Psychroserpens ponticola: one gene and its partner. The protein of the gene in region 2 binds, or shares a complex with, the protein of the main gene of each other region. Links are inferred from orthologs where the notes say so. Each region holds a gene or a part of one and is shown on either strand. Other genes may lie near its edges.

Region 1 (17,196 bases), 1.8 Mb from region 2 along the record:
GTCAGTTTTGTCATCCATAGGGTCGTTATTGATAATAAAGTTTTCTTCATCACGTGTTAAAACACCATCGCCATCATCATCTGTATCAAGATAATCTGGTATCATATCTGGATTCATTGTGCTATTTGCATCTGTATTCTTAGGGTTTGTTGTAGGGTCGTTATCACCATCAAGGTTTTCTGTGTCAATTTCATCGATAGTTAACACATTGTCACCATCATCATCTTCATCTAGATAATCTGGAATTTCGTCACCATCTGTATCTGTTGGATTTGTTGCAGGATCATTATCGCCATCTAAGTTTTCATCTTCAAGATATGAAGGGATACCATCATTATCATCTTCTACTAAAACAGTTTTAATATTAACTTCGCCACCAATACTAACTTCATCACTCTCAATTTGAAGATTAGAAGGAGGTATGTCATTGCAGAAGAAATTGTTATTTGGCGTTCTTCCGTAAGACCTATAGTTAAAAACGTTAGTACCACCTAAAGGCAGAGTGGTTTCGTATTCAAAGTTGTCATCAACATCTAAAATTTCTTCTAAAGTTAAGTCTTCAAATAGGATGGATAAAGTTTCAGAAGTGTTCTCATTGATTTTATAAAACACTAATTCACCACACTGCTCGAATTCATCATCAAAATCTAAGGATACTAATATGATATCTCCATCGTCGCATGTAGTAAATAAAAAACCAAAACAAAATATATATAGAAATTTTCGCATGCTGTAATTCATTAAGAAACAAAAATAGAGATTTGTAAATTTATAACGATACGATTAACAAATAATTTTGATTGGTGATTATCAGTTTTATTTACAGGAAGATTATTGCATCTTTGCACTATTGTTTTACTAAAATATGGATACAGTTTATTTAGATAATGCGGCTACGACTCAAATGCGCGATGAGGTGATTTTTCGCATGACTGAAATTATGAAAATTAGTTTCGGAAACCCTTCATCTACACATAGTTACGGAAGGCAGTCTAAGTCTATAATCGAAACTTGTAGAAAATCTATAGCATCACATTTTAAGGTATCTGCTTCTGAAATTGTGTTCACTTCTGGTGGTACTGAAGCTGATAATTTAATATTAAGAAGTGCAGTAAGAGATCTTGGTGTTCAAGAAATTATTACATCCAAAATAGAGCATCATGCCATTTTGCATACTGTAGAAGTTCTTGAAAAAGAATTTGGAATTAATGTAAAGTATGTCAATATAAAACCTGATGGTCATATTGATTATGCTCATTTTGAGCAATTATTAAATTCTAAGTCTAAACAATTATTAAATTCTAAGTCTAAACAATTAGTGAGTTTAATGCACATTAATAATGAGATTGGAAATAAATTAGATATAACAAAGGTCGCTGATTTATGTAAACGTAATAAGGCTCTATTTCATAGTGATACTGTGCAGTCTGTTGGACATTATCAAATTGATTTAGAAAACATTCCAGTAGATTTTATTGCTGCAAGTGCGCATAAATTTCATGGACCAAAAGGTGTTGGTTTCGCTTTTATTAGAAAGAATTCTGGGATAAAAGGTTCCATTTTTGGTGGCGAACAGGAGCGAGGTTATCGTGCTGGAACTGAAGCTATTCATAACATTGTCGGTTTAGATGAAGCTTTAAAATTGTCTTATAAAAACCTAGAAACAGAGCGTAGTTCTATTTTAGATATTAAAACCTATTTTATTAAAAAACTCCAAGACGTTTTTCCTGAAGTGGCATTTAACGGAAGCTGTACCGATTTAGAGAATAGCACATACACACTTATTAATGTTTGTCTGCCAATTGCTGCTGAAAAAGCATCATTACTTCAGTTTCAGTTAGATTTAAAAGGGATTGCTTGTTCTAAAGGAAGTGCCTGTCAAAGCGGAAGTTCACAAAACTCTCATGTATTAAGTCAGATTTTAAACGACGAACATTTAATGCGACCTTCAGTTCGTTTTTCTTTTAGTATATTTAATACCAGAGCTGATGTTGATTATGTTATTGAAGTTTTGAAAGAATTTGTTTAGAACCTAGTACTCAAACGCACATTAAAAACACGAGGTGTTAAGAAGTTAGGAACTGCAAACTGACGTTTACTATAAACATCACGAACCCAAGTATTTGTAATTGAATTTTGAGCATTGAAAATATTGAAAATTTCAAAACCAATAGAGAGTTCTTTAAAACGTTGTTTCCATTTTGTTGTATACTCTTTATTTGAATCTACCAATAGGTAAGAAATACCTACATCTGCACGTTTATAGGCTGGTAAACGATTTTGAAACTGATATGGATTTGCATAACTAGGTGATCCTCCAGGAACTCCAGTATTGTAGACAAGATTCAAATACATTTTTAAATCTGGAAGTGCTTTCATATAATCTTGAAATAAAGCTCCAAATTTTAAGCGTTGATCGGTTGGTCTTGCTATATAGCCTTTATCATCAATGTTTTCTTCTGTTTTAAGATATCCGAAACTAAACCAACTTTCAGTGCCAGGAATAAATTCACCGTTTAGACGCATGTCAAGTCCATATGAATATGCAGTAGCATTATTGGTAGCACTATAACGTATTCTAACATTCTCTAAGGTATACGGATTTACATCAGTTAAATTCTTATAATACGCTTCAGTTACTAATTTAAAAGGGCGTTCCCACATTTCGAAACTGTATTCATTACCCAAAACAATATGAATAGATTTTTGTGCTTTTACATCTGGTTGTACAGTTCCTGAAGCATCTCTTAATTCTCTGTAGAAAGGAGGTTGGTAATACATTCCACCTGCAAGTCTAAATAGCATATCTTTTTCCCAATCTGGTTTGATTGCAAATTGTGCTCTCGGACTAAAAACGGTTTGTGTAGAGCTTGTTACGCCATCTTGATTTGGAACTTTACTATTAACTGTCCAATTATGAATTCTAACACCAGCATTATAAAACACTTCATGTGCTCCAAGCATTGAGCGTTTGCTCCATTGTGCATAAGCTTGTAATCGGTCAATTTGTACTTCGTTTGTTGCTCTTACATTCTGAAACGCTACTAATGGACCTTCAAAAGGCTCATAAGGTTGGTTATTTGGTATGTCGTAAATAGGAGGTCGAACCGAAAAACCAGCACTGTCAATAACTTCCCATTCAACTAAACGATCTCTAATGTCTTCGTGTGTATACTTTACAGACCATTCAAGAGTGCTCTCTTCATCTAATTTGTAATCCCCTTTGTGCTCCACATTAAAGATTAATGCATCTAAATCATTTCGAGCATGTGTGAGTTGAGAACCTATGCCTTCGCTAAACTCAACTTCACCTAAATTTTCATCTCCAATATTGCTATTGACTTCACCTAATCGATATTGCGCTAAAATATCAAAGTATTCTTCTTCAGTAGTGTGATATGCAGAAGCAATCAATTTTAGCGTTAAATCTTCAGTTGGAAAATAATTGGCTTTAAAAGCTCCGAAAGTTGTTAGATATTGATCTTTTTCTTGTCCTTCATAAAATACTAACAAAGCAATTGGTTGGTCTAAAGTACCAAAGTTTGTTTGTCTATTCTGAGGTTTGAAATTGTATTTATTAAGCGATATGTTTCCGAGGAAATTTAAATGAAATTTATCTGAAAATTTATAAGTTAAATACGTTTGTGCATCAGCAAAAACAGGAATAACATTAGATTCTGTTTCTAAAGAATTTATCAATAAACTATTGTCTCTATAACGCAAACCTATAATTCCAGAAAACTTAGAATCTTTGCTTACAGCTTCTGCAGCAATACTTCCGCCTAAAAGGCTCGCTTCTGCACGTATACCAAATTTTAGTGGTGTACGATATGTAATATCTAAAACAGAAGATAGTTTGTCTCCATATTTCGCTTGAAAACCACCAGCTGAAAAATCAACATTTTGTACCAAATCTGTATTTACAAAGCTCAATCCTTCTTGCTGCCCTGAACGGATTAAAAATGGACGATAGACTTCAATTTCATTAACATAAACTAGATTTTCATCAAAGTTACCTCCACGAACTGAATACTGCGTACTTAATTCATTTGAGATATTGACACCTGGTAAGGTTTTTAAGATGTTTTCAACACCAGGTTGTGCGCCTTTAATCGTTCTTAATACAGCAGGAGCAATAGAAACAACACCTTCAACAGAGTGCTTTGTGTTGTGATTTATGACAACAGTTGTAATCTGTTCAATCTCGATTTTCATAACAGGATTGAATTCTATTTCCTCTCCATTTTTTAAGTTAAAAGTCGCTTCAACTCTTTTGTGAGATAAATGTGTAAAAATTATTGTAACGTCAGTGTTCGCAGGAATTTTAAGCTCATAAAATCCGTTTTCATTGGTCGTGGTTCCTGAGCTTCCAGCTTTTATGTTTACATCATAAATGGGTTGTTGCATATCATCAAGTACAACACCTTTAACCGTTGCGTTTTGTGAAATACCTAAAAGCGGTAAACTTAATAAGAGTAATAGGAGTAGACTGTTTATTTTCAAAAGGCTTCTTTTTTATTTTCTAAAAAACGTTGCTTCAAATGTAGAACTATTTCCAATATTATCTATAACAATTACTTTCAAATTATTTTCAGTATCAGAAACCACACTATCATCAAAATTATAAGTTAGTGTGTCTTTTTTATAATCATATTCCATTAAAATCCATTTTCCGTTAATGGTTCCTCTATAATTACCAATGCCTGAAAGGTTGTCATCAATTCTAATTTTAATGAATTCAGACTTACTGATCCATTTGCCATCTTGAAAATTTACAGGCTTAATTGTTGGGCTTATTGTATCTGTTACTAAAGTGAAAGTGCCTAAAGATTTCGTTCTTGCGGTTAAATAATTACCTTGTCGACTTGTTCTAACATAATATGGACGTTTATAATAACCATAAAGTTTTGCAATAAACAATTTGCTTTTATCTTCTTCAGAATAGTTTTCAATATTATAGCTAATCGTACAATTTTTCATAAGCGGAATAACATCCTTATGTAATGTTAAGGTATCACTACTAACGGCGAAATCGATATGGAAATTGTCATAAAATGTGTTTTCAGCAAAGTAGACAGATATGTTTTTATCTTCTAGTCTAAGAGATTCATTAGCCTGAACATAATACGCAGGTTTTAATTCGTAATTTTCTAACTTTTCTTTTGCTTTTATCCCTTTAATTGGAATATTCACCCAAGACTCATTGCCTTTAAAATCTTGAATTCTTATTTTATAAACGGAAGATGTGCTGTCTTCAACTTTAATGTATCCATCATCAGAAACATCATGCAGCATGCTTAACGTGTTTCCAGATTGTACAAATAATTTTTGAATACGAGATTTTTTCGTTTTATAAATTTCAAAATCAATATAACGGTTAAGGTGTTTGGTTTCATCAAAGCTGAAGCGCTTAAAATCCATTTCAAAATTCTTATTTCCATTAAAAAATGTTTGAATATTGCTTACTCCATTTTTATTATGTGCTAAATCTTGCTGATCGTAACTAACAACGCCAAAACCAATATCTCCATAAGCTTCAATAGGTTCTACACTATAATCCCCATTTTTATTAGGAATGAGTCGTAATTCTATTCTTTTTTTTACTTCATTTACATGAGATTTTCTGTTTTTAGGGTAGGCATAAATAGCTGTGATAACTGGACGTTTTGTATCAGTAATATCAATTCCAAAAAGCATTGGGTTGATTGGTCGTTCAGCATTATCTCTAATCTCAAAATGTAAGTGAGGACCACCAGATCCTCCTGAATTTCCAGAAAAAGCAACTATCTCATCTGACTGAATTGGCAATTCTTCAGGATTAGGAAATACTTCAATCTCATAAGATTCCTTTTCATATTGTTTCTCCTTAATATAGCTTTCTATTGTTGGACTGAATTTTTCTAAATGCGCATAAACGGTTACATAACCATTAGGATGTGTGATGTACAACGCTTTTCCGTAGCCGAAGTGAGAAATTTTAATCCGACTCACATAGCCTTCAGCTGCTGCGTAAACATCTAAACCTGTACGTTGCTGTGTTTTTATATCCAAACCAGAATGAAAGTGATTGGAGCGTAATTCTGCAAAAGTTCCTGATAATACTAAAGTAACATCTAACGGATTTCTAAAATAATCTTGAGGATATGGCGTTTGGCAAAACCCAAATTGAGAGAAGAATAAGATTATATAAATATATTTCATGCTAGTTAAGTACAATGTCAGATTTCTATAACGCAAAAATATTGAATTATTTTTAATATAGAAAATAATCTATATATTGTTTTTGAATTAGTTTGTGTAATCAGTAAAATCAAAAATAGTAAAGTTAGGCTTCAAAAAGCAACTATTAATAAAATATAAATTATACGTTAAGCTACTGTATATCTGATGTTTTGATATAAATTAAAAATTAATTATAAAACTATTGTTATTTTTCATTTGGTATGTTAACTTTGTTACATCAGTATTGAATTTTGTAAATGAGTAAAATTGAAGATGTTGTTGACTCGATAGAGAATAAAATAAGCAAGGTTTTGCACAAACTAGAAGTTTTAAAGCAAACCAATGCTAAAATCTCGGAAGAGCTAGCAATTCAGCAGCAAAAAAATATTAGTCATCAGGAAGAAATTAGTTCTTGGGCTGATAAATATGAAGCACTCAAAATGGCAAATTCATTATTGGGCAGTGACGATAATAACAGAGAAACTAAGCTTAAAATAAATACGTTAATTAGAGATATTGATCATTGTATAGCGCAATTATCTGAATAATGTAACAAGATGTAATGGCAGAACAGCTTAAAATAAAGCTATCTATAGCAAACCGAGTATATCCTTTAACTATTGCGCCAAGTCAAGAGGAAGGACTACGAAAGGCTGCTAAGAAAATCGAAGCCATGATAAGCCAGTTTGAACAAAATTATTCTGTTCGTGATAAGCAAGATGTATTAGCAATGTGTGCTTTACAGTTTGCGTCTCAAGTAGAACAGAAAACAATAGATAAAGCCGAAGTAAGTGAAGAAGTTGAAGCAAAATTAAATGCTTTAAATCAACTTTTGCATGAACACGTAAGTGCTTAGCGTTCTTTTAAATATAATATTAGGTTACTGCCTACATTAGTTATTTTATTTTTGATAAACTCAACGTTAATTCTTTAAAAAGGGTGAGTTTAAACTGTAAAATCGAGCTGCTATCATTGAACTTATTTCAATGTTTTGGGCAGATTTTTGATCAGTTTGTTAGCCCTAAACTTGTTTTTAAGGAGTTTATACAAAATCTGAAACTGATGTAGGCTTTTTTTATCTCAAAAATAATTGAGAATTTTGATCATATCAAAAACAATTTAAACTAACTAAAACATGGAAACGAATACAATTTTAATGATTGTTGGAGGCGTAGTATTAGGACTAATACTAGGATATATTATTGCAAAATCTCTTGAAAAGAGTAATGCATCAAAGCTTATAAAAGATGCGAAAAACGAAGCTAATTCGCTTTTAAAGCAAGCTAAACATGATGGAGAATCTATCAAAAAGGATAAAATGCTTCAGGCAAAAGAAAAGTTTATTGAACTTAAGTCTGAACATGAAAAAGTAATCCTTTCTCGAGATAAAAAAATGGCTGAAGCTGAAAAAAGAACTAGAGATAAGGAATCTCAAACGTCAAGTGAATTGGCTAAAGCTAAAAAGACAAATCAAAGTCTAGACGATAAAGTGAAAGATTATAACTTCAGACTTGAATTTTTAGAAAAGAAAAAGGAGGAAGTTGAAAAAGCGCATAAGAGCCAGATTAAACAACTAGAAGTGATTTCTAGTTTATCTGCTGAAGATGCAAAATCTCAATTAGTAGAATCTTTAAAAGCTGAAGCAAAAACAGATGCGATGAGTTATCTTCAAGATACACTTGAAGAAGCCAAACTAACTGCGCAGCAAGAAGCTAAAAAAATAATAATTAATTCTATTCAACGTATTGGAACAGAAGAAGCAATTGATAATTGTGTGTCTGTATTTAATATTGAATCTGATGATGTTAAAGGTCGAATTATTGGTAGAGAAGGTCGTAATATTAGAGCGATTGAAGCTGCAACTGGAGTAGAGATCATTGTTGATGATACACCAGAAGCGATAATTTTATCTTGTTTTGATTCCGTGAGAAGAGAGATTGCTCGTTTATCATTACATAAATTAGTTACCGACGGAAGAATTCATCCAGCTCGTATTGAAGAGATTGTTAAAAAGACAGAAAAGCAGATCGAACAAGAGATTATTGAAGTCGGAAAGCGTACTGTAATCGATTTAGGAATTCATGGCTTACATCCTGAACTTATAAAACTTGTTGGTCGAATGAAATATCGTTCGTCTTATGGCCAAAATCTATTACAGCATTCACGTGAAGTTGCTAAATTATGTGGAGTGATGGCTGCTGAATTAGGATTGAATCCTAAGTTAGCTAAACGTGCAGGATTGCTACATGATATTGGTAAAGTGCCATCTTCTGAAGCAGATATGGAAACACCTCATGCTATTTTAGGGATGCAATGGGCTGAGAAACATGGCGAAAAATCAGAAGTTTGTAACGCTATTGGAGCTCACCACGACGAAATAGAGATGACAACATTGTTATCTCCAATTGTTCAAGTCTGTGATGCTATTTCTGGAGCAAGACCAGGAGCAAGACGTCAAGTATTAGATTCTTATATTCAACGTTTAAAAGATTTAGAAGATGTTGCTTTTGGATTTAATGGCGTTAATAAAGCATATGCTATTCAAGCAGGACGTGAATTACGTGTGATGGTAGAAAGTGAAAAAGTTACCGATGAACAAGCAGCTAACTTATCGTTTGAGATTTCACAAAAAATACAAACGGATATGACCTATCCTGGACAGGTAAAAGTGACAGTAATTCGAGAAACTAGAGCTGTTAACATAGCGAAGTAAGAAGCTCAAAACTGTATCGTATTTATTATTTATAAATAAAAAAGCACTCTAAATTTTAGAGTGCTTTTTGTCATTCAGAATGAAACTAAGAATGTTTATTTATTTTTTAAAAGTTAAAGTAAACGTCGAGCCTTCATCTAGTTTACTGCTCAATTCTATTTTTCCATCTAGAGCTTCAACTTGTGTTTTAGTAATATATAAGCCAATACCTCTAGAATCTTCTCTATTGGTTCCGTGAAATGTTTGGTACATCTCAAACAATTGATTTTTATATTTATCAAGATCAATTCCGATACCATTATCAGAAATTAGTATTTTAATGGCATCACTTGTATGTATGGTTTGAAGAATGATTTTAGATTTTCGATCTGGATGACTATATTTTATGCCATTTGAAATTAGATTGTGAAGGATGCTTTCAAAATAGGACGTATTCGTTTTTATGTGGTCAATTTCTCTAATGGCATTATGAATGCTAATCTCTTTTTGTTGGCTTTCTAATTCTAGGCTTTTTATAATCTTATTTGCACAAGAAAAGATATTTATTTTTTGATTGATTTGTTCAATGCTAGATTTGGACTTTATATTAATAATGTCATTTAAATCGACTATTGTATTTGTTAAGGCTTCAGAGATGGTTTTCAAATGACCAACTAATTCTTCTTTTTCGTTTTCTGTAGTTGATTCATCATAAAATTCTAATATATTTTTAAAATTTCCAATATGTGTTTTAAGATTATGAGAAACGATATGTGTGAAATTGTGAAGTCGTTTATTTTGATGGGTAATAAGTCCTAAGTTATTATTTAGTAATTCCTCACTCTTTTTTCTTTGAGTTATATCTGCAACTGTGCCAATAATTCTAATGGGCTTATTGTTTTTATCTCTAAGAACCACTTTACCACGATCTAATACCCATTTATAAGTTCCGTCTTTACATAGAATGCGATGTTCATTTTTATAATGGTCTAAAGTACCATTTATATGCGCAATATAATCTTTAAAATACGCTTCTCTATCATCTGGATGAACACGTTTGTCCCATTGTATTTGAGCGTTTTTTATTTCTGAATCTTGATAACCAATTAACTGCTTTGTTTCTTTTGAATAAAAGACTTCGTTTGTAGAAGCATTCCAATCCCATAGTCCAACATTAGAATTCTCTAATGCAAATTTCCATTTTAGCTCATCTAAATTTTCAAGATGATCAATAGGTGTATGATTTTTTTTTGTTTTTACTGAAGATAGTTTTTTGACTAATCTTTTCATAGAAGGCTTTTTAATTAAGACACTAAAAATACTAATATGTCACAATATTCTCACTATAAATTACTTCCTAGGATGATGTTTTAATAAAATGTCTTTGAGATGAGAACGATCTACATGCATATATATTTCTGTTGTTGTAATACTTTCATGACCTAACATAAGTTGAATCGCTCGTAAATCGGCTCCGTTTTCTAGTAAATGTGTAGCGAATGAATGTCTAAATGTATGTGGTGATATTGTTTTATTAAGATTAATAGCTTTGGCTAGTTCCTTAATAATAGTAAAAATCATTGCTCTTGTTAATTGAGCACCTCGATGATTTAAAAACAAGGTATCCATATATTCTTGGTTTATATTAATTTTTGTTCGTTCTTGTTTCCAGATATTGATATAATTTTGCGTATTTAAGCCTATCGGAACAAAACGTTGTTTATCTCCTTTTCCAGTTACTTTAATAAACCCTTCATTAAAGAAGAGGTCTGAAATTTTTAAATTAATAAGTTCACTAACACGAAGGCCACAACTATACAGTGTCTCTAAAATAGCTCTATTTCGTTCACCTATATATATTGTATTGTAACTTTTAGATAAATCTATTGCTCCAATGAGAGTATCAATTTCTTTAATGCTAAGGGTGTCAGGAAGTTTTCTTCCTGTTTTTGGTGATTCAATATGGTCTAAGGGATTGGTTTTTCTATAATCTTCAAAAATTAAATAGGAAAAGAAACTTCGTAAGCCAGAAATTAATCGGGATTGAGATCTTGCATTAATGCTTTTAGAAGCATCATAAATAAAAGGTTGAATAACATTTTTTTCGATCATAATTGGTGATATGCTTATACTGTTTTGTTCTAAATACAGTATAAGTTTTTGTACATCACGAACATAACTTTCGATAGAGTTATTGGACAAACCTCGCTCAATTTTAAGGTAATGTTTGTAATCTTTTATAGCATTTTGCCATTTCATAGCGTTTTTTCTCTATTATATAGGTTGTTTAATTGTAAAAATAAGGGTTTTGAGGCTGTTTTTCTACGTCATTTGTCGTATTTTTAATATATTTTGTTAATAATCCTGTTTTTAATAAGCTGTTTATCAGTTGTTTAATTTTGCGTGTTTACAAAATTGTTAATAAGTCCATAAATATTGTTTATTATTTCAAAAAAAAGTATTTAGTTTGTACTAATCAATTTTAAAAACTTATAAATTATGAAAAAATTAATGTTATTTGCTGCTGCTGCAGTATTTAGTTTAACAAATGTTAATGCTCAAGAAACTACTTTTGGTGCTTTAGCAGGATTATCAATTCAATCATTGACTGTTGATATAGGAGGTATTGGTTCAGTAAGTGATTCTGAAACTGGTTTCCATATTGGAGGTTTTGCTAATATTGGAATTTCTGATCAGTTTAGTGTACAACCTGAAGTAACTTATGCAATGGCTGGTGACTTTTCTATGATTAGTGTAAATGCAATTGCTAAGTATGCTGTTTCTGATGAATTTAATGTACAATTAGGACCTCAAATTGGTTTTGCAGGTGGAGATGCTTTTGATGCTTTTGACAAGTCTACAGATGGTGATTCTACTTCAATGAATTTACAATTAGCTGCTGGTGTTGGTTATGATATTAATGAAAACATTTTCGTACAAGCGCGTTATGGTTTTCAATTAAATGATCATTTTACTGGTGACGGTGATTTTAGCTGGAAAGTTAATACAATCAGCTTAGGTGTTGGTTATAAATTTGGTGGATAATATTTTCACTTCAAATAAATAAAAAAAGAGAGGCTATTAGCCTCTCTTTTTTGTTTATTAATTACGGTTTATGTTAATGAAGGCTTTTTTTGTATGTTTCATCGTTAGTACTTTGGTTTCTTTGTTTTATTTTCTATATTGGTTTCAAATTAGAAAACAAAAGCTTCTACATTTGGAGTCTATGTTTAATAAAAGAGTATAAATATTAAATTTAACAAAAGCCTAATTATGAAAATGTATCAACCAAAAAGAAGTGTATTATTATTAATGTTAATTGCTGTAACAGCTTTTTCATCGTGTTCTAAAGATGACGATGGAGGAGGAGATAACGGTTTAGATGGTATTCCATCTGGTGAAATTGTAGCTAAAAACTTAAGAAATGAAACCTTAACAGGATTTAGTACGCTAGGTAGAAATGAAGGGTCTCAAAAATGGTGGAGTCATGCCGTTAGTGATTTTAATTTTTCTGGTTGTGGTCAAGATAGTGAAGATTATTCTGTAACTGATTTAGGATATTATGCATTTTACCCTGACGGAACAATGCATCAAAAAAATAGTATAGATGGTGAACCATTTTATCTTCAAGAATGGGAGTGGACTAATCCAAATAAAACTGCTGTATATGTAAGAGGTGATACATCTGTTGGATTTACAGTGACCTATTTAAATGACAATAATGTTGTTTATGGTGCAAGTCAAAGTATTGGAGGAGGTTGTACAATTGTTTCATATGAGCAATTAGGAAATCCTCATTTTGAAGATTAATCTTATAAAACTTTAATGAAAAGGGTAACATTTTGTTGCCCTTTTTTTATGCCTGAAATTTATAAGATTTTTCTTGTACACAAAATTTTCATATCATAGATTTACTGCCAATTTAAAAAAAAATAAATTATGAGAAATATAATGTTATTTATTGCTGTTGCAGTATTTAGTTTATCAAATGTTAGCGCTCAAGAAAGAGACAAAGGAGTAATTGAGATAATTCCTTATTTAGGCTATTCTTCATTTTTTTTAAATGGAGATGAAGTTGAACAATTAGATTCAAGAGCTTCGTTAAGTTTTGGTGTGAAAGGAGATTATTATTTTAACGATCGATGGAGTTTGCGCTCTGGATTAACTTATGATGCTATGGGAGCAAGTGTTCCAAAATCTGATTTAAAATTAGATTACTTAAATATTCCAGTAAATGTGAATTGGCATTTTGGGAGTACTAGAAAATGGAATTTAAACTTTGGAGTCACACCAGGCTTTTTAATGAAAGCAGATATAGATGGAGATGATGTTAAAGATTTTTATAAGTCTTTTCAACTAGGAATTTCTTATGGAATAGGATATAAATTAGAGATTTCTGAATCTTTTAGTCTTTTATTTGATTCTCAAGGCTTTTTTGGAGTGACAAATATTCTTGAAGAAAGTGATAATTTTACTAGACTTAATGCAGGTTCAAACCTTAATATAGGAGGTGTTTTTACATTTTAAAATTCACTAATATTATAAAGCCGAAGATATTTAACTTCGGTTTTTTTATGTCTAAATTTTAATATCTTTACTTTATGAAGAAGTTAATTATTATTAATGGACCTAATTTAAACTTATTAGGAAAGCGAGAAACGAATATTTATGGCGATTTATCGTTCACAGAATTTTTTGAGTCTATAACTGATAAATATCCCAATGTTAAATTAGAACATTATCAATCTAATATTGAAGGAGAGTTGATCGATAAAATTCAGGACGTTGGTTTTAGTTATGATGGTATTATTCTCAATGCAGCAGCTTATACGCATACATCAATAGGTATAGGAGATGCTGTTAAAGCAATTGAAACACCAGTAATTGAAGTTCATATATCTAATACATTCTCAAGAGAAGAGTTTAGACATCAATCTTACATCTCTACAAATGCTCAAGGCGTTATTTTGGGGTTTGGTTTGCAAAGTTATGAATTAGCAATTCAAAGTTTTTTATAGATGTTTTTAAGGTTTTATAGAACTAAAAAAGTTCCAGGATTGCTGGAACTTTTTTTATGAATCTTATTATTTGTTTATAGATGAATCACTTCATCATACGCATCAGCAACAGCTTCCATAACAGCTTCACTCATCGTTGGATGAGGATGTATGGCTTTCAACACTTCATGTCCTGTTGTTTCTAATTTTCTACCTAAAACAGCTTCAGCAATCATATCAGTAACGCCTGCGCCAATCATATGGCAACCTAACCATTCACCATATTTAGCATCGAAAATCACTTTTACAAAACCTTCTTTATGACCACCTGCACTTGCTTTTCCAGAAGCAGAAAACGGAAATTTACCAACTTTTATGTCTATGCCTTTGTCTTTTGCTTGCTTTTCAGTTAAACCAACAGATGCAATTTCTGGAGTACAATACGTACAGCCTGGTACATTACCGTAATCTAAAGCTTCTACGTGTTGACCAGCAATTTTTTCTACACATAAGATTGCTTCAGCAGATGCAACATGAGCTAATGCTTGTCCAGGAGTGATATCTCCAATAGCATAGTATCCTGGAATATTAGTTTGGTGGTAATCGTTAACTAAAATTTTATCTCTATCAACAGCAATACCTACATCTTCTAACCCTATATTTTCAATATTTGATTTTATACCAACAGCAGATAAAACGATATCAGCTTCTAATATTTCTTCTCCTTTTTTGGTTTTAACAGTTGCTTTTACGCCAGTTCCTGAAGTATCAACTTTAGTAACTTCAGAAGACGTCATAATTTTAATGCCACTTTTCTTAAAGCTACGCTCTAATTGTTTAGAAACATCATCATCTTCAACAGGTACAATTTTATCTAAGTATTCAACAATTGTGACTTCGGTTCCTATGGAGTTGTAGAAATATGCAAACTCAACACCAATTGCACCAGAACCAACCACAATCAATGATTTAGGTTGTTTAGGTAACGACATTGCTTCTCTATAACCAATTACTTTCTTGCCATCTTGAGGTAAGCTAGGTAATTCGCGAGAACGAGCTCCTGTAGCGATAATAATATGATCAGCAGAATATTCTTTTCCTTCAACATCCACTTTTTTTCCGGCTTTTAACTTACCGAAACCTTCAATAACATCAATTTTATTTTTTTTCATTAAAAATTTAACGCCATTACTCATGCCTTCTGCAACACCACGACTACGTTTTACAACAGCACCAAAATCTTTATCATAATCTTTTACAGACAGACCATAATCTTCAGCATGTTTTAAATATTCAAAAACTTGGGCAGATTTTAATAATGCTTTAGTAGGAATACAACCCCAATTTAAGCATATGCCACCAAGACTTTCTTTTTCAATAACAGCAGTTTTAAAACCTAATTGAGAAGCTCTAATAGCTGCAACGTATCCTCCAGGACCACTTCCAAGTACAATTATATCGTATTTACTCATCGTATTTTTTGTCTAAATTTTAAGATTACGAAGTTACAAAACCAAATGTTAAAATTCCAATATCTAAAACACAAATTCTAAAACTTAAATTAAATTAATTTTAATTCGATTTGGTATTTACATTTTGCGGTTAGACTATTGCTTATAAATCATCAGTAAAATGCCTGCGACCTTTTTCTTTACTAAATTTTTCCTGATTGTAAGTTTTAGATTTTCCTTTGGGTATGGATAAAGAAACCCAGTTGTTTCTTTTTAATAGTTTGCCTAAAAAGACAAGTTGCCCAACGTGATAGGAGTAGTGTGCTAATTGTCGATTTATGGCTTCCGTTACTGTATGACCTTGATTTCGGATGTAGATGATTCGTTCTAAATCTTCATGAGTTAAAGGTTTAATAGCTTCAAATAAACAATTCCAGCCTTTGTTCCAGTAGTTTAAGAGTTCTTCTTTATTTTCAAAAGTATCTTCAAATTCACTATCGCGATGCCTCCATTCTTTTTCTCCATCTTCAATTATAAAATTGGTCCATCTGCTTAACATATTTCCGATTATATGTTTTACAATAATTGAAATTGAGTTTGAATCTTCTGCAAATTCTTGTTTAAGTTCTCCAATTGATAATTGATTGATAGTTTTGTCACCAAGTGATTTGTAATACTCAAACTGTTTGATTACGCTTGTTAAATAGGAGTTGACCATAATACTTGATTTTTTATTAAATAAAAATAGCGATACAAAACCTTTATTACTATGATTTATCATAGTTAGATTTTATATCGCTATAAATGGAATGTAATTATCTTTTATTTTTTCGGCTCAAATTTTAATGAAACACCATTAATACAATGACGTTTTCCAGTCGTATTTCTTGGGCCATCGTTAAAAACATGCCCTAAATGCCCACCACAAGTTGCGCAATGCTCTTCGGTTCTTGTATATCCTAAATTGCTATCAGTTGAATACGCTACATTGCCTTTAATTTCTCGATCAAAACTTGGCCATCCTGTACCTGAATCAAATTTGTTTTCACTTTTAAATAATGGTGTATTACAAGCTGAACAATGAAAAATCCCTTCACGATATTCTTTATTCAACTCACTTGAAAATGGACGCTCTGTACCAGCTTGTCTTAATACATGATATTCTTGTTCTGTGAGTTGTTTTTTCCATTCGGCATCTGTTTTTGTAATTTCAAATGTTTCTGTAGAATCAGGTTTTTGAGCAGAACTATTACAACTAAAGAATAAAGTTACTGTTAAAACTAATATTATCTTTTTCATATTTAAAAGTAATTGATTTGACAATTTAAGTCGAAAAAAAATTAGATTCATTACGAAATCGATTTCGAAACATTATTCCTTTAACTATGCGTAAATCCTTATGGTTTATAATTTAAAAATAGTAAATTTAAATGTTGAAATAAAAATTTTGAAATGAAAATAATGCATGTTAGCGCAGAATGTTATCCCATAGCTAAAGTTGGAGGTTTAGCTGATGTGGTTGGTGCATTACCAAAATACCAGAACCAATTAGGAGCTACTAGTAATGTTGTCATGCCTTTATATGACAATGCATTTACTAGAAAGCATGAATTTAATTCAGTTTATGAGTCGCAAATTTCTTTAGGAAATGATGAGATTACTTATAGTGTTTTAAAACTTGCCAAATCCGTTTTAGATTTTGAAGTATATTTTATTGATATTAAAGGATTATTATTTAAAGATTATGTGTATTCTGCCGATGATACAGATCGCTTTTTGGCATTCCAAATAGCAACATTAGATTGGATACTAACGTTAAGTGATAAGCCTGAAT
Region 2 (11,790 bases):
TAACAAAAGCTAGAATAAAAGATTTAACATCTAATATTACAAAATCTCTTGAATCCTACTACAAGCAATTAGAGTTGTCGCAATCACAATTAAGAAGTAGAAATAGAGAGTTGTCGGGTACGGTTGCACAAATCCCTAAAAAGGAGAAACTGTTGAGAGCTATTGAGCGTCAACAAACAATTAAAGAAAGTTTATATCTTTTATTATTACAAAAGCGTGAAGAAGCAGCTATTAATTTAGCAATTACAGAGCCTTCAATTAAAGTGGTTGATTTTGCATTGTCATCATCTGCGCCTAAAACGCCAAAACCAAATGTTATTTATGCTGCATCAATTTTAGGCGGTTTTCTAGTGCCATTTGGAGTCCTATTTATAATTTTCATGTTTGATACTAAAATCCATGAAAAGGATGATATTGTAAAATTGAATAATAAAATACCAATTATAGCAGAGATACCAGATATAAATAAAAAAGAAAAAACGCTTTTTGAAGATCCTAATGATAGATCTGTATTAGCCGAATCTTTCAGAATTTTAAGTTCTAATGTTAATTATTTAATTCCATTAACCGATAGTGATGATGGGAAAGTAATTTATTGTACCTCAACTATTAAGGGTGAAGGGAAGACTTTTATTAGTATCAATTTATCTTTAGCACTTTCTAGTATGAATAAAAAAGTGTTATTAATAGGAGCAGATTTACGTAATCCTCAAATTCATACCCACACAAAATTTGATAAAAATACAGTAGGATTGTCTGATTATTTGAATGATAAATCTATTGATTGGCAATCAAACCTTGTGAAAGGATTTGATAATCATCCAAATCATGATATCTTACTTTCAGGAAATATCCCTCCGAATCCAACCAGTTTATTAACCAATTGGAGATATGAAGATTTAATAAATCAAGCCAAAAAAATATATGATTATGTTATTGTAGATACAGCTCCAACTATTCTAGTTACTGATACAATGCTTATCTCTAAATTTGCAGATGTAACCGTTTATATTGCAAGAGCTAATTTTACTGATAAAAAGATTTTAACGTTCTCTGATGATTTATTCAAAACGGGTAAATTAAATAATATGGCGTTTGTAATTAATGGTGTAGGAGCTAGTAAATCTTATGGTTATGGCTATAACTATGGCTATGGCTATGGCTATGGTAGTAAAGAGCAAACTTAACTGTTTGCTAAAGCTTTTAAATCTTTAATTGTTTCTGTTTGGTTTTTACTTTTAAAAACATAGCTACCTGCAACTAATATGTCTGCACCTGCTTCAATAAGCTGCTTTGCATTTTTATTAGTGACACCTCCATCAATTTCAATTTTGGTTGTAGCTCCATTTTTGTTAATCATTTTTTTTAATTGATTAACTTTTGAATATGTGTTTTCAATAAAACTCTGACCGCCAAATCCTGGGTTTACACTCATTAAACATATCAAATCTATATTTTGGATTATATCTTCTAATAACGCAATAGGAGTATGTGGATTTAATGCAACACCAGCTTTCATACCTTCAGCTTTAATTGCTTGTATAGTTCTATGAAGATGAGGACATGCTTCATAATGTACTGTAAGATTATCTGCTCCAAGATTGGCAAATGTTTTGATATATCTATCTGGATCTACAATCATTAAATGTACATCTACTGGTTTTATTGTATGTGTGGTAATTGCTTTTAAAACTGGCATTCCAAAAGAAATATTGGGTACAAATACACCATCCATAATATCAATGTGAAACCAATCTGCTTCACTGTCGTTTATCATTTCAATATCGCGTTGTAAATTAGCAAAATCGGCTGCTAAAATTGAAGGTGCTATAAGTTTTGAAGACATAAGTTGTTTTTTGCAAAAATAGTACAAAAAAACAAACCCACGGTAATCAGCCGTGGGTTCTTTCATCAATCAAAAAACGAACAGTTATTTTGTAACTGTTTGTTACTGTTATTAGGTCGTGAAAAAATATAATTACTAACCTAAATATGTTTTTAATATTTTACTTCTGGACGTGTGTTTTAATCTTCTAATCGCTTTTTCTTTAATTTGACGTACACGTTCTCGTGTCAAATCAAATGTTTCACCTATTTCTTCTAATGTCATTGGGTGTTGATTTCCAAGGCCAAAATATAGTCGTATTACATCAGCTTCTCGAGGTGTTAGAGTTTCTAAGGCTCTTTCAATTTCGGTTCGTAAAGATTCATGTAATAAATCTCTATCTGGATTTGGTGATTCACTACTTCGTAATACATCATAAAGGTTTGAATCCTCACCTTGAACTAAAGGAGCATCCATTGAGACATGACGACCAGAGTTTTTTAATGACTCTTTGACATCATTTATAGTCATATCTAACTCTTTTGCAATTTCTTCAGCACTTGGTGGACGTTCATGACTTTGCTCTAAAAAAGCAAATGTTTTATTTATTTTATTAATAGAACCAATTTTGTTTAAAGGTAAGCGAACAATACGAGATTGTTCAGCTAATGCTTGTAATATTGATTGACGTATCCACCAAACAGCGTAAGATATGAATTTAAATCCACGTGTTTCATCAAATCGTTGTGCAGCTTTAATTAAACCTAAGTTTCCTTCATTAATTAGATCTGGCAAAGTTAAACCTTGATTCTGATATTGTTTTGCTACAGAAACAACAAAACGTAAGTTTGCTTTAGTTAATTTTTCTAAAGCTATTTGATCACCTGCTTTGATTCTTTGAGCTAATTCTACCTCTTCATCTGCTGTAATTAAATCAACCTTTCCAATCTCTTGTAAATACTTGTCTAAGGAGGCCGTTTCTCTATTGGTAACCTGTTTTGTGATTTTTAGCTGTCTCATCTAAATGTCTTCTTTAATTTGGGTAAATGTATTTTACTATATAGTTATACGTAACAAGCGTTAAAAATGTTACAAGTATATTGAATTAATTTATATTTTGATTAAACTTTTGTTGTGTAAATTAATGTCATCAAGCATTTCATTTGTGAATTTGTAATGTCCTTTAGTCGTAATAAGTTTGAAATGATGTGATTTTAAGGCAGTAAAAGCGTTTAAAAATAGCCATTTAGATTTTAATAATTTTGGTTTTTCACTTTTTAGACTTATATCAAAATAGTGTTTGCTACCGTTTTTATCTGCAACAATATCTGGTGTAATAATTATATCACTCCCTTTTTTTGTAAATGATTTTGGAGTTTCATAACCTTCAGTATCAGCTTTGATGTTTTCGAAACCATGGTGCTCTAAATAATCTACTGAGTCTTTTAAAATATCTTGATATTTTTCTTTGTCTTCATGTATCATAACTCGTAATATAGTGAAAACTAAGGCGTTTTCCAATTTGATGACTATTATATAGTGATTGAATAAGTTTGAAAACTCTTCAATACTAGATTTTATTTAGAATTGTTTTTAATATCTCATTCTTTATAAGAATATCTTAGCGAAGCAGATCTAATGACTATTGAGTGAAAAACTCTCTGGTTTCTCTACTAAAATATTTTCTAAAATTGAAAAATTGAAACTCATTATAAGTTGTAATATTGTCATCGTTATTAATATTAGTTATTCACTATTACCATTGCCAAAACTAGTATTAAATAATTCTATTGTGTTTGGAGTAATTTGATTAACTACTGAAATTTGAGAAATTCCATCTGGTAAAATGTTTGCGAAAGTTTCATTTGTATGTTCAAATTCATACTTTGTAAAGGAACTTTCTGTAGGATTAATTATAAACTCTTCTATATACTCCGCTAATTCATTTACAGCATTGTAATTAAATAGTTTTCTCTTATTTAATACCGTCTCTGTACTCTGATCTTCTATTGTTAGTGTATGCGTTATCAAAACTTTTTTTGGTGCTTGTAGAAAATCTTAACCCTTCAGCTCTAATTATCTTGTTATTCATAACAACATAATTTATTGAGTCAATAACAGTGTTTGAATTATCATTCTGCGCATCATAAAACTTAATGATGAAGTTGCTAAATTGAATTGAGGATTGATTATCTTCTTCATTTGCACTATCCTCTGGAGAACAAGAATAAACTGATTAAAATAAGATTATTAGAATAAATATTTTTTTCACAATAAATAAAAAGGTCTTTTCCAAAAACATGAAAAAGACCTTAGGTAATATATTTTAAAAAGCTAATTATTAATCGTCTTTTTTATCTTCTCTAGGTTTGCGATCATCACGACGGTTATCGCGTCCGCGATTGTCTCTACCTCTGTTATCGCGTCCACCAGAACGTTTATCATCTCTTGGTGGTCTTGCTACATAACCTTCAGGTTTTGGTAAAATTGCTTTACGAGATACTTTTTCTTTACGTGTTCTAGAATCTACACCAAAATACTTTACATCAAAAACGTCTCCCATGTTTACAACATCAGACACATTTTCTGTGCGTTCCCAAGCTAATTCACTTACGTGTAATAAAACTTCATTACCAGGAGCGTCCATATACTCAACAACAGCACCAAAATCTAACATTTTGATTACTTTTACTTCGTAAACGCTACCAACTGTTGGTTTAAACAATATAGCATCTATTCTAGCCATAACTGCATCAATACCAGTTTTACCAACACCCAAAATTTCTACAATACCTTCTTCAGTTACAGGATCTTCGTTAATTACGATAGTTGTCTCAGTTTCTTTTTGCATTTCCTGAATTACTTTTCCACCAGGACCTATTAATGCTCCGATAAATTCGTTAGGAACTCGTCTAGTTACCATTGTAGGCGCATGATCTTTCACATCTGCATTTGGTGTAGCAATTGTATCAGTCAGTTTCTCTAAGATATGTAAACGACCATTACGAGCTTGTTGAAGTGCATTCACTAAAATCTCGTATGATAATCCTTTTACTTTAATATCCATTTGACAAGCTGTAATACCATCTGCAGTACCAGTTACTTTAAAATCCATATCACCAAGATGATCTTCATCACCTAAAATATCAGATAATACAGCATACTTTCCAGAATCTGCATCAGAAATTAATCCCATTGCAATACCAGAAACAGGTTTTGTCATTTGTACACCAGCATCCATAAGTGCCATTGTCCCAGAACAAACAGTTGCCATAGAAGACGAACCGTTAGATTCTAATACTTCAGATACAACTCTAACAGTGTAAGGGCAATCTGCAGGAATCATTCCCTTTAATGCACGTTGCGCTAAGTTACCATGTCCTACTTCTCTACGAGATGTTCCACGAATAGGTCTAGCTTCTCCTGTACAAAAAGGAGGGAAGTTATAATGTAAATAGAAACGTTCTTCACCTTCTTGTGATGGCATATCTATTTGATTTGCATCTCTTGATGTTCCTAAAGTTACTGTAGCCAATGCTTGAGTTTCTCCACGAGTAAAAATTGAAGAACCATGTGTTGATGGTAAATAATCTACTTCACACCAGATTGGTCTAATTTCATCAGTTTTTCTACCATCTAAACGTAAACCTTCATCTAAGGTTAAATTTCTAATGGCAGCTTTTTCAGCTTTACGGTAATAATCAGAAACTAAACCTCCGTAATCTGCTAATTCTTCTTCAGAAAACGTCGCTTTAATATCTTCTTTTATTTGTTGAAAAGCAGCACTTCTTTCATGCTTTGAAGATCCAGCTTTTGCAATAGCATATACTTTGTCATATGCCATGTCATGTACTTTCTTCTCTAAATCTTTGTCTTCTCTTTCTGGTTCATATTCACGAACGTCTTTCTTTCCGAATGCTTCTGCTAATCTTACTTGAGCAGCACATTGTACTTTAATTGCTTCGTGAGCAAATTTAATAGCATCTGCCATTTCTTCTTCAGAAATCTCATCCATTTCACCTTCTACCATCATTACTGAATCAGCAGAAGCACCAATCATCATATCGATATCAGATTCTTCTAATTGAGCAAATGTTGGGTTGATAATGAATTCACCATTGATACGACCAACTCTAGCCTCAGATATTGCACATTCAAACGGGAAATCTGATAATTGAATTGCAGCAGAAGCAGCTAAACCTGCCATAGCATCTGGCATAACTTCAGGGTCATGAGACATTAATTGAATCATCACCTGTGTTTCAGAATGGTAATCTTTTGGGAATAACGGACGTAAAACTCTGTCTACTAAACGCATTGTTAATACTTCACCATCACTTGGTCTTGCTTCTCTTTTGAAGAAACCACCTGGATATCGTCCTGCAGCAGCAAATTTTTCTCTGTAATCTACAGTTAAAGGAAGGAAATTAACGTCCTTTTGTTCGTAATTGGAAACAACAGTACATAATAACATACATTTTCCAGATTGCACCACAACGCTACCATGAGCTTGTTTTGCTAATTTTCCGGTTTCGATAGAAATTTCTCTACCATCACCAAGGTCAATGACCTCTCTAAATACTTTTGGAATCATAAATTTTTTAATTCTAGTTTTGAATATTTTAAACATATCAAAACAATGTTAAACAATGGTCGTTGTGTTGTAGTTGTTGTTGTGAGACGTGATGTCTTGACCAATGAAAAACTATAATTAGCTTCTTATTTACGAATGTTATACTCTTTCGTAAGAGTTATTGTATAAAAAAAGAGGCACGAAGCCTCTTTAATTTTATTTTCTTAATCCTAACTCTTTAACTATTGCACGATATCTTAAAACATCTTTCTTAGTTAAGTAATCAAGTAGGCTTCTTCTTTTTCCTACTAACATTACTAATGAACGCTCAGTGTTATAATCTTTACGATTGTTTTTTAAGTGCTCAGTTAAATGTTCAATTCTTTGTGTAAATAATGCAATCTGTCCTTCCGCAGAACCAGTATCTTTTGCGTTTTTACCGTGTTTCTTAAAGAGTTTCTCTTTTTCTTTTTTGTCTAAATACATGCTAATATTATTGTAAATGATTTTTATGTACGTTGAAAGTCAATCTTTCAAGCTGCAAATATAGTAATTTTTAATGATTTACAAATATTTTGGCACTACTGTTTTTTATACAATATTTAAAAGTAAATTTATGTTCTACTGAATGATGATTTGATGAGTTTCAATGACTCCTTCATAATTAAGAACCAAGGTATAGACACCTGAAGCTAAACTGCTAACGTTTATAGTTGTTAAAGTTGCTATTGCATTTGCCTCATACACCATCCAACCAGAACTTGTGAATAGTTTTATAACTAGTCCTTCGCCGTATTGTAATAGGCCTGCTGATTGGTTTGCTAATTTTACATTTAAAACGGTGTCAGCTGGAACAGGATAGATAACAAAATTATTGCTAGTAATACTACCTTCTGCATCTATTTTGTTGCATTTTTTAGTGCAATGCTTTATGTCGAAATTTATTGTTTTCCAACGTGACCATCCGCAATTGTTTCTCATTCTTACTTTAAATTGTATTTTGCCATTACATTGAGGACTAATAATTGCAAACTCATTATTAGATACAGACCAAGTAAAATTTGTGGAAACTTGTTGCCACTCAACTTCAGAGACTTCATTGTTTGAAGGTTGCATATTAAGTTTGATGGCTATATCATCACAACTGTTAAATGTAGCTATTGGGTCTGAAAGTCCAGTTTTGATTTTATTAATTTTTTCTACGGAAAGGACATCAGGTACTCCAATAAAGATGTTTTTACTAAAGCTTCTCCCATCTTCTATGGTTGCAATAATATGTCCATTACCATTACTTAATGCTTTTACAGTAATACTCTGATTATTGTTGTCTATTTCTAATATTTCAAGATTGAGAGAAGCAAACCAGGTTGGTTGTGAAGGTAATTTACAAGTTCCAAAATAAAATGTTCTTACTTCATCTAAGCAAAAGGCACTATCTCCATGTAAATCGGTATTATCTAAAGGATAGTATGGCGTTTGTTCATTGCCTGCTAATTCTTCAAATAGCCATTGTGCACTTTCTTTTGTGAAGCTTGTATGTTGCGTATTTTCATCATGGCCAAAATAACTATCAAAATAAGTCTCATCACTACAAATTAAATTATAATCTAGCGAATTCAACCAGCTTTGATCTGGATTTTTATGTGCTATAGCTGAAAATGAAGGAATAAAAGAGTGATTAGGTCTGAAATCACGTAGTTCAAATTCACTGTCTCCTAAAGAGCTAGATAACCAGTATATAATATTGTCTCCTGGGAATTCCCAAAAGCTTCCTCCTGCACCATCAATTGGTGATGTTCCTAGTATTGACGTTGCGATATCATTTTGCGCATTGAAATATCCACCTGGTACAATATCCATATTATCTCTTGAATTAATATTAGGAGATTTAAGTTTGAAATCCCTAAAACCTGCTTTAAATCTAGCAACTCTTTTGTAACCAGAGCCAAAAGAAGGCATGAAGTGACTTTCTAGACTCGCTATATGCACCTTAAAGTTAATTGAGCCAAAAGGCCATGGCAAATCAATATCTACCCTTTGGAATCCTCTAATATTAAGTACTTTTTCACTATTGTAGCCTATTGTTTTTCCTTTCAAAGAACCATTTATTAGTGCTATTTTACGTAAGTTTTGAGGATAACCATGTGAATTTGGTAAGCCATTATCTTCTAAATTATTATAATATGTTCTATAAAATAGTGAACCATCATCATTAGAATATCCTTGTGATGCTACTTTACCATTAAGATTATTTTCGTTTATGGAGTGAAGACTTGGTACATTTCTATGGAATTCAATTAATTGTTGTTTGGCAGCGACACTTCCTAATTGATTCATGTAAAAGTCATTAGCCGAATCACTATCGCCAATGGAGCTCGCTAAATATATGAGGGCTTGATCACCAACAGGAATGTTTGCACCTAGATGTGGACTATCGACACTTACCCATAAACCCGTATTGTGATTCCAATCTTCATCATTTGTGTCAGCATATTTTTTTTCCATATATGATAATGCATATCTCGATATTTGTCCACCCATACTTGGACCAACAATAGCGATTTCTTCATCGCTATTCACTTCAGCAAGTTTTAGCTTTATTTTCTTGATTAATGCCACTAATGCAAGAGCATTACTTTCGATGTAGTAGGCACCACCATCTATTGTAACTTGTTGATTATTATCTAAATTGGTTGTTTCATATGTTGGTTGATTAACTAGGATGACGTCGTAGCCAAGAGTTCTAAGTTTTGTCAAAATATTTGCATTTTCATTATTTTCATCATCATAAGCTTGAAAATCTACCATAGATTTATGTTTATTAGGGTCAAATACACCATTAGATAAATTTGCTGCTGCGCATTTAGGATCTTCTTCACAATCACAATCTTGGATTTTTCTTTTATCTCCTGGGTCAAAACCATCGATTATTATGACAGGTTTATACATGTTTAAATCTGAATGAAAAGATTCATCTGCATAAAAAATACGATAGTCAATTCGAGGAAATATTGTTGGATCATTTGTTTTATAACCTTTGAATGTTTCTTCAGCAATTACATAATCGTCTTTCGTTCTTGTATTACTAGCAGTACAAAGTCCGTTTAAACTATTTACTGATGGTGTATTTGGAATGTAGTGGAAATAGAAACTTCCATTAGTGATTAGTGTCGTATTGTCATTAAATGTAATTTGACAATTCAATTCTTTAGTGCCACTCGAGTTATAAGGTATGATAACATTTTGAGCTAAGAAATCTCCATTTGAAATGATAGTTTTTGTTATTGAACCAAAATCAATAGTTAAGGTTTTTATATCATTTTCTCCATTTTCTAAAAAGAGATTTTCATTAAAAATGAACTCTGCATTATGCCCTTTTACAATGGATTTAGTAGGTGCTACAATGCTTGTTTGCATGGAATAAAAAGGTGGTGTATTTGTAATCTGATTGAATTTTTGAGTGGTTTCATTTAATAATAGACCACCACTATTTGGGTTTTCAAAATTATAGTTTAGTATTTGAAAAGTAGAATTTAGAATAGCAACATCTAGGTGATTCTCTTGGGTTGTTGAAGCAATTCTATTTTCTAATTCTTGTAAACTAATTAAACGTGTTTGGTTGCTAGCATTGTGTAATTCGTTTAAGGCCTGTCTGAGATATTTGTAATCTGCAGTATTAGAGTAATTCGGTTTGTTGAAATTGTAAAGGTTAGCAAATTGAGTGACCCGTTCGTAAATGATTCCAGAAGTAACTGTGGATTTGTCGACATTGACCAACATTGAATCTAGTTTGGTCTGAGCATTGATAGCATTACTAATTAGTGTGAAAACTACCAATAGATAAAAATTTTTCATAATTTTGAGAGATTTTAGTTAATAAAATGATGTTGATTAAAATTATTTAGAGAGGCAAATTGCAGTTTGCCTCTTTTTTAGTTTATGGAAAGTCTGTTTCGTCTAAAGTTTCCCAATTAAAATCGAAGCGTCCATTTGTTATTTGTATGGTGTCGTGAGGTTCTTGGTAATTTCGAACACTTCCTGAAAATGTTCCTGAAACTAGTCTGCCATAGAAATTATAATTTGTGATAGTTATTGTTCCTGAGTTTTCATATGATAAGTAATTTTGATAATTTCCTACATCATCACGCCAAACTCGGCAATGCATATAAGTGTGATCTAATCCATCTATATTTGTTAATCCATTTGATTTGTCAATCACGTAGGTTATATCACCATTTTGATGAATGCCTTGAATATGGATGAAAATACTACTTGTTTTTTCACTTACATAATCATATAAGGCATATTCTTGATATTCTAGATTTCCAGATGGATCTCCCCAAACTATTGCTGCAGGATCATTACTATTAAAAGTTCCACTTCCATTACGTGGTATAAAGAGGAGTTCGTCTATATAGCAGCCAAATGTATTTGCACCAATTTGTGTAATTGGAGGTAAGGTTCTTTCATTCGTTAAAATGGCATCGTCGTTACCACAACTAAGACATAATGTTATAATTAAAATTATTAGGATTGAATTTTTCATTAGTTTGATGTTTTTGAGTTACTTTTAATTGAAATCTGTTTCATCTAGCGTTTCCCATTTAAAATCGAAACGTCCATTAGTGATTTGAATGGTATCATGTGGTTCTTGATAATTACGAACACTTCCCGAAAAAGTACCTGAAACTAGTCTGCCTGAGAGGCTATAATTGGTTATAGTAATTGTACCAGAGTTTTCATATGATAAGTAATTTTGATAATTTCCTACATCATCTCGCCAAACACGACAATGCATATAATTATGGTCTAATCCATCAATATTGGATAGTCCATTAGATTCATTGATAATATAAGCACCAACACCTGTGGCATCAAGTTCTTCTATGTGCATCAATAGACTTGCAGTTTTTTCACTTTTATAGTCTTTTATTTCAATTTCATTATAATCTAATGGGTGTGGATATCCGCCTTTGAAATAAATAGCTCTATCATTACTATTAAATGAGCCATCACCATCTCGTGGTATAAAGAGTAGTTCGTCTATATAGCAACCGAATGTATTTGCACCAATTTGTGTAATTGGAGGTAGAGTTCGCTTATTATTTGTTGTGTTGATGTCATCATTGCCGCAACTTAGTAGTGATGTTATTATTATTAATATTGTACTTAAGTTTTTCATGGTTTTTTATTTTTGAAATTGTATCTAATCACTGTTGAATAGATAAGTGTAATATTATTTTTATTAAATTCAGATTGAGATTGAAGACCAAGGGAGATTCTATTTTCATTAAGAAACATAAATCGAAGACCAACTGGAATATTGAAGTGTGAAGAATTAATTGTAATAGATTGATACTTCGTATAAGATTGGTGCTGAAATCCAATTCCA

What was found.
Region 1: MUN68_RS13710 (region 2) and rny share a complex: the UniProt entries of both Bacillus subtilis proteins name them as parts of the possible RNA degradosome complex. The link is inferred for Psychroserpens ponticola from one-to-one orthologs.

The regions. Positions count from the first base shown.
Region 1 is NZ_CP116221.1:1,310,050-1,327,245, forward strand. The notes cover bases 6,738-9,646. They hold rny (ribonuclease Y), read left to right. Parts: upstream 6,738-7,357; coding sequence 7,358-8,935; downstream 8,936-9,646. Other genes in these bases: MUN68_RS05900 (hypothetical protein), read left to right, coding at 6,738-6,770; MUN68_RS05905 (cell division protein ZapA), read left to right, coding at 6,785-7,078; MUN68_RS05920 (sensor histidine kinase), read right to left, coding at 9,035-9,646. Outside these bases: MUN68_RS05880 (hypothetical protein), read right to left, coding at 1-729; MUN68_RS05885 (cysteine desulfurase family protein), read left to right, coding at 866-2,029; MUN68_RS05890 (TonB-dependent receptor), read right to left, coding at 2,026-4,503; MUN68_RS05895 (M23 family metallopeptidase), read right to left, coding at 4,516-6,201; more of MUN68_RS05900, read left to right, coding at 6,480-6,737; more of MUN68_RS05920, read right to left, coding at 9,647-10,204; MUN68_RS05925 (site-specific tyrosine recombinase), read right to left, coding at 10,265-11,173; MUN68_RS05930 (porin family protein), read left to right, coding at 11,414-11,959; MUN68_RS05935 (hypothetical protein), read left to right, coding at 12,188-12,724; MUN68_RS05940 (porin family protein), read left to right, coding at 12,854-13,441; aroQ (type II 3-dehydroquinate dehydratase), read left to right, coding at 13,516-13,932; lpdA (dihydrolipoyl dehydrogenase), read right to left, coding at 14,007-15,383; MUN68_RS05955 (DUF1572 family protein), read right to left, coding at 15,526-16,080; peptide-methionine (R)-S-oxide reductase MsrB, read right to left, coding at 16,185-16,661; MUN68_RS05965 (glycogen synthase), read left to right, coding at 16,815-17,196. UniProt on the Bacillus subtilis protein: Endoribonuclease that initiates mRNA decay. Initiates the decay of all SAM-dependent riboswitches, such as yitJ riboswitch. Involved in processing of the gapA operon mRNA, it cleaves between cggR and gapA.
Region 2 is NZ_CP116221.1:3,086,500-3,098,289, reverse strand. What follows is about bases 3,794-6,816. They hold MUN68_RS13710 (polyribonucleotide nucleotidyltransferase), read right to left. Parts: upstream 6,420-6,816; coding sequence 4,167-6,419; downstream 3,794-4,166. Other genes in these bases: rpsO (30S ribosomal protein S15), read right to left, coding at 6,615-6,816; MUN68_RS13715 (hypothetical protein), read right to left, coding at 3,794-3,856. Outside these bases: MUN68_RS13735 (GumC family protein), read left to right, coding at 1-1,187; rpe (ribulose-phosphate 3-epimerase), read right to left, coding at 1,184-1,846; MUN68_RS13725 (sigma-70 family RNA polymerase sigma factor), read right to left, coding at 1,982-2,845; MUN68_RS13720 (hypothetical protein), read right to left, coding at 2,936-3,310; more of MUN68_RS13715, read right to left, coding at 3,572-3,793; more of rpsO, read right to left, coding at 6,817-6,884; MUN68_RS13700 (T9SS type A sorting domain-containing protein), read right to left, coding at 7,020-10,253; MUN68_RS13695 (hypothetical protein), read right to left, coding at 10,336-10,944; MUN68_RS13690 (hypothetical protein), read right to left, coding at 10,969-11,580; MUN68_RS13685 (hypothetical protein), read right to left, coding at 11,577-11,790. UniProt on the Bacillus subtilis protein: Involved in mRNA degradation. Catalyzes the phosphorolysis of single-stranded polyribonucleotides processively in the 3'- to 5'-direction. Necessary for competence development in Bacillus subtilis.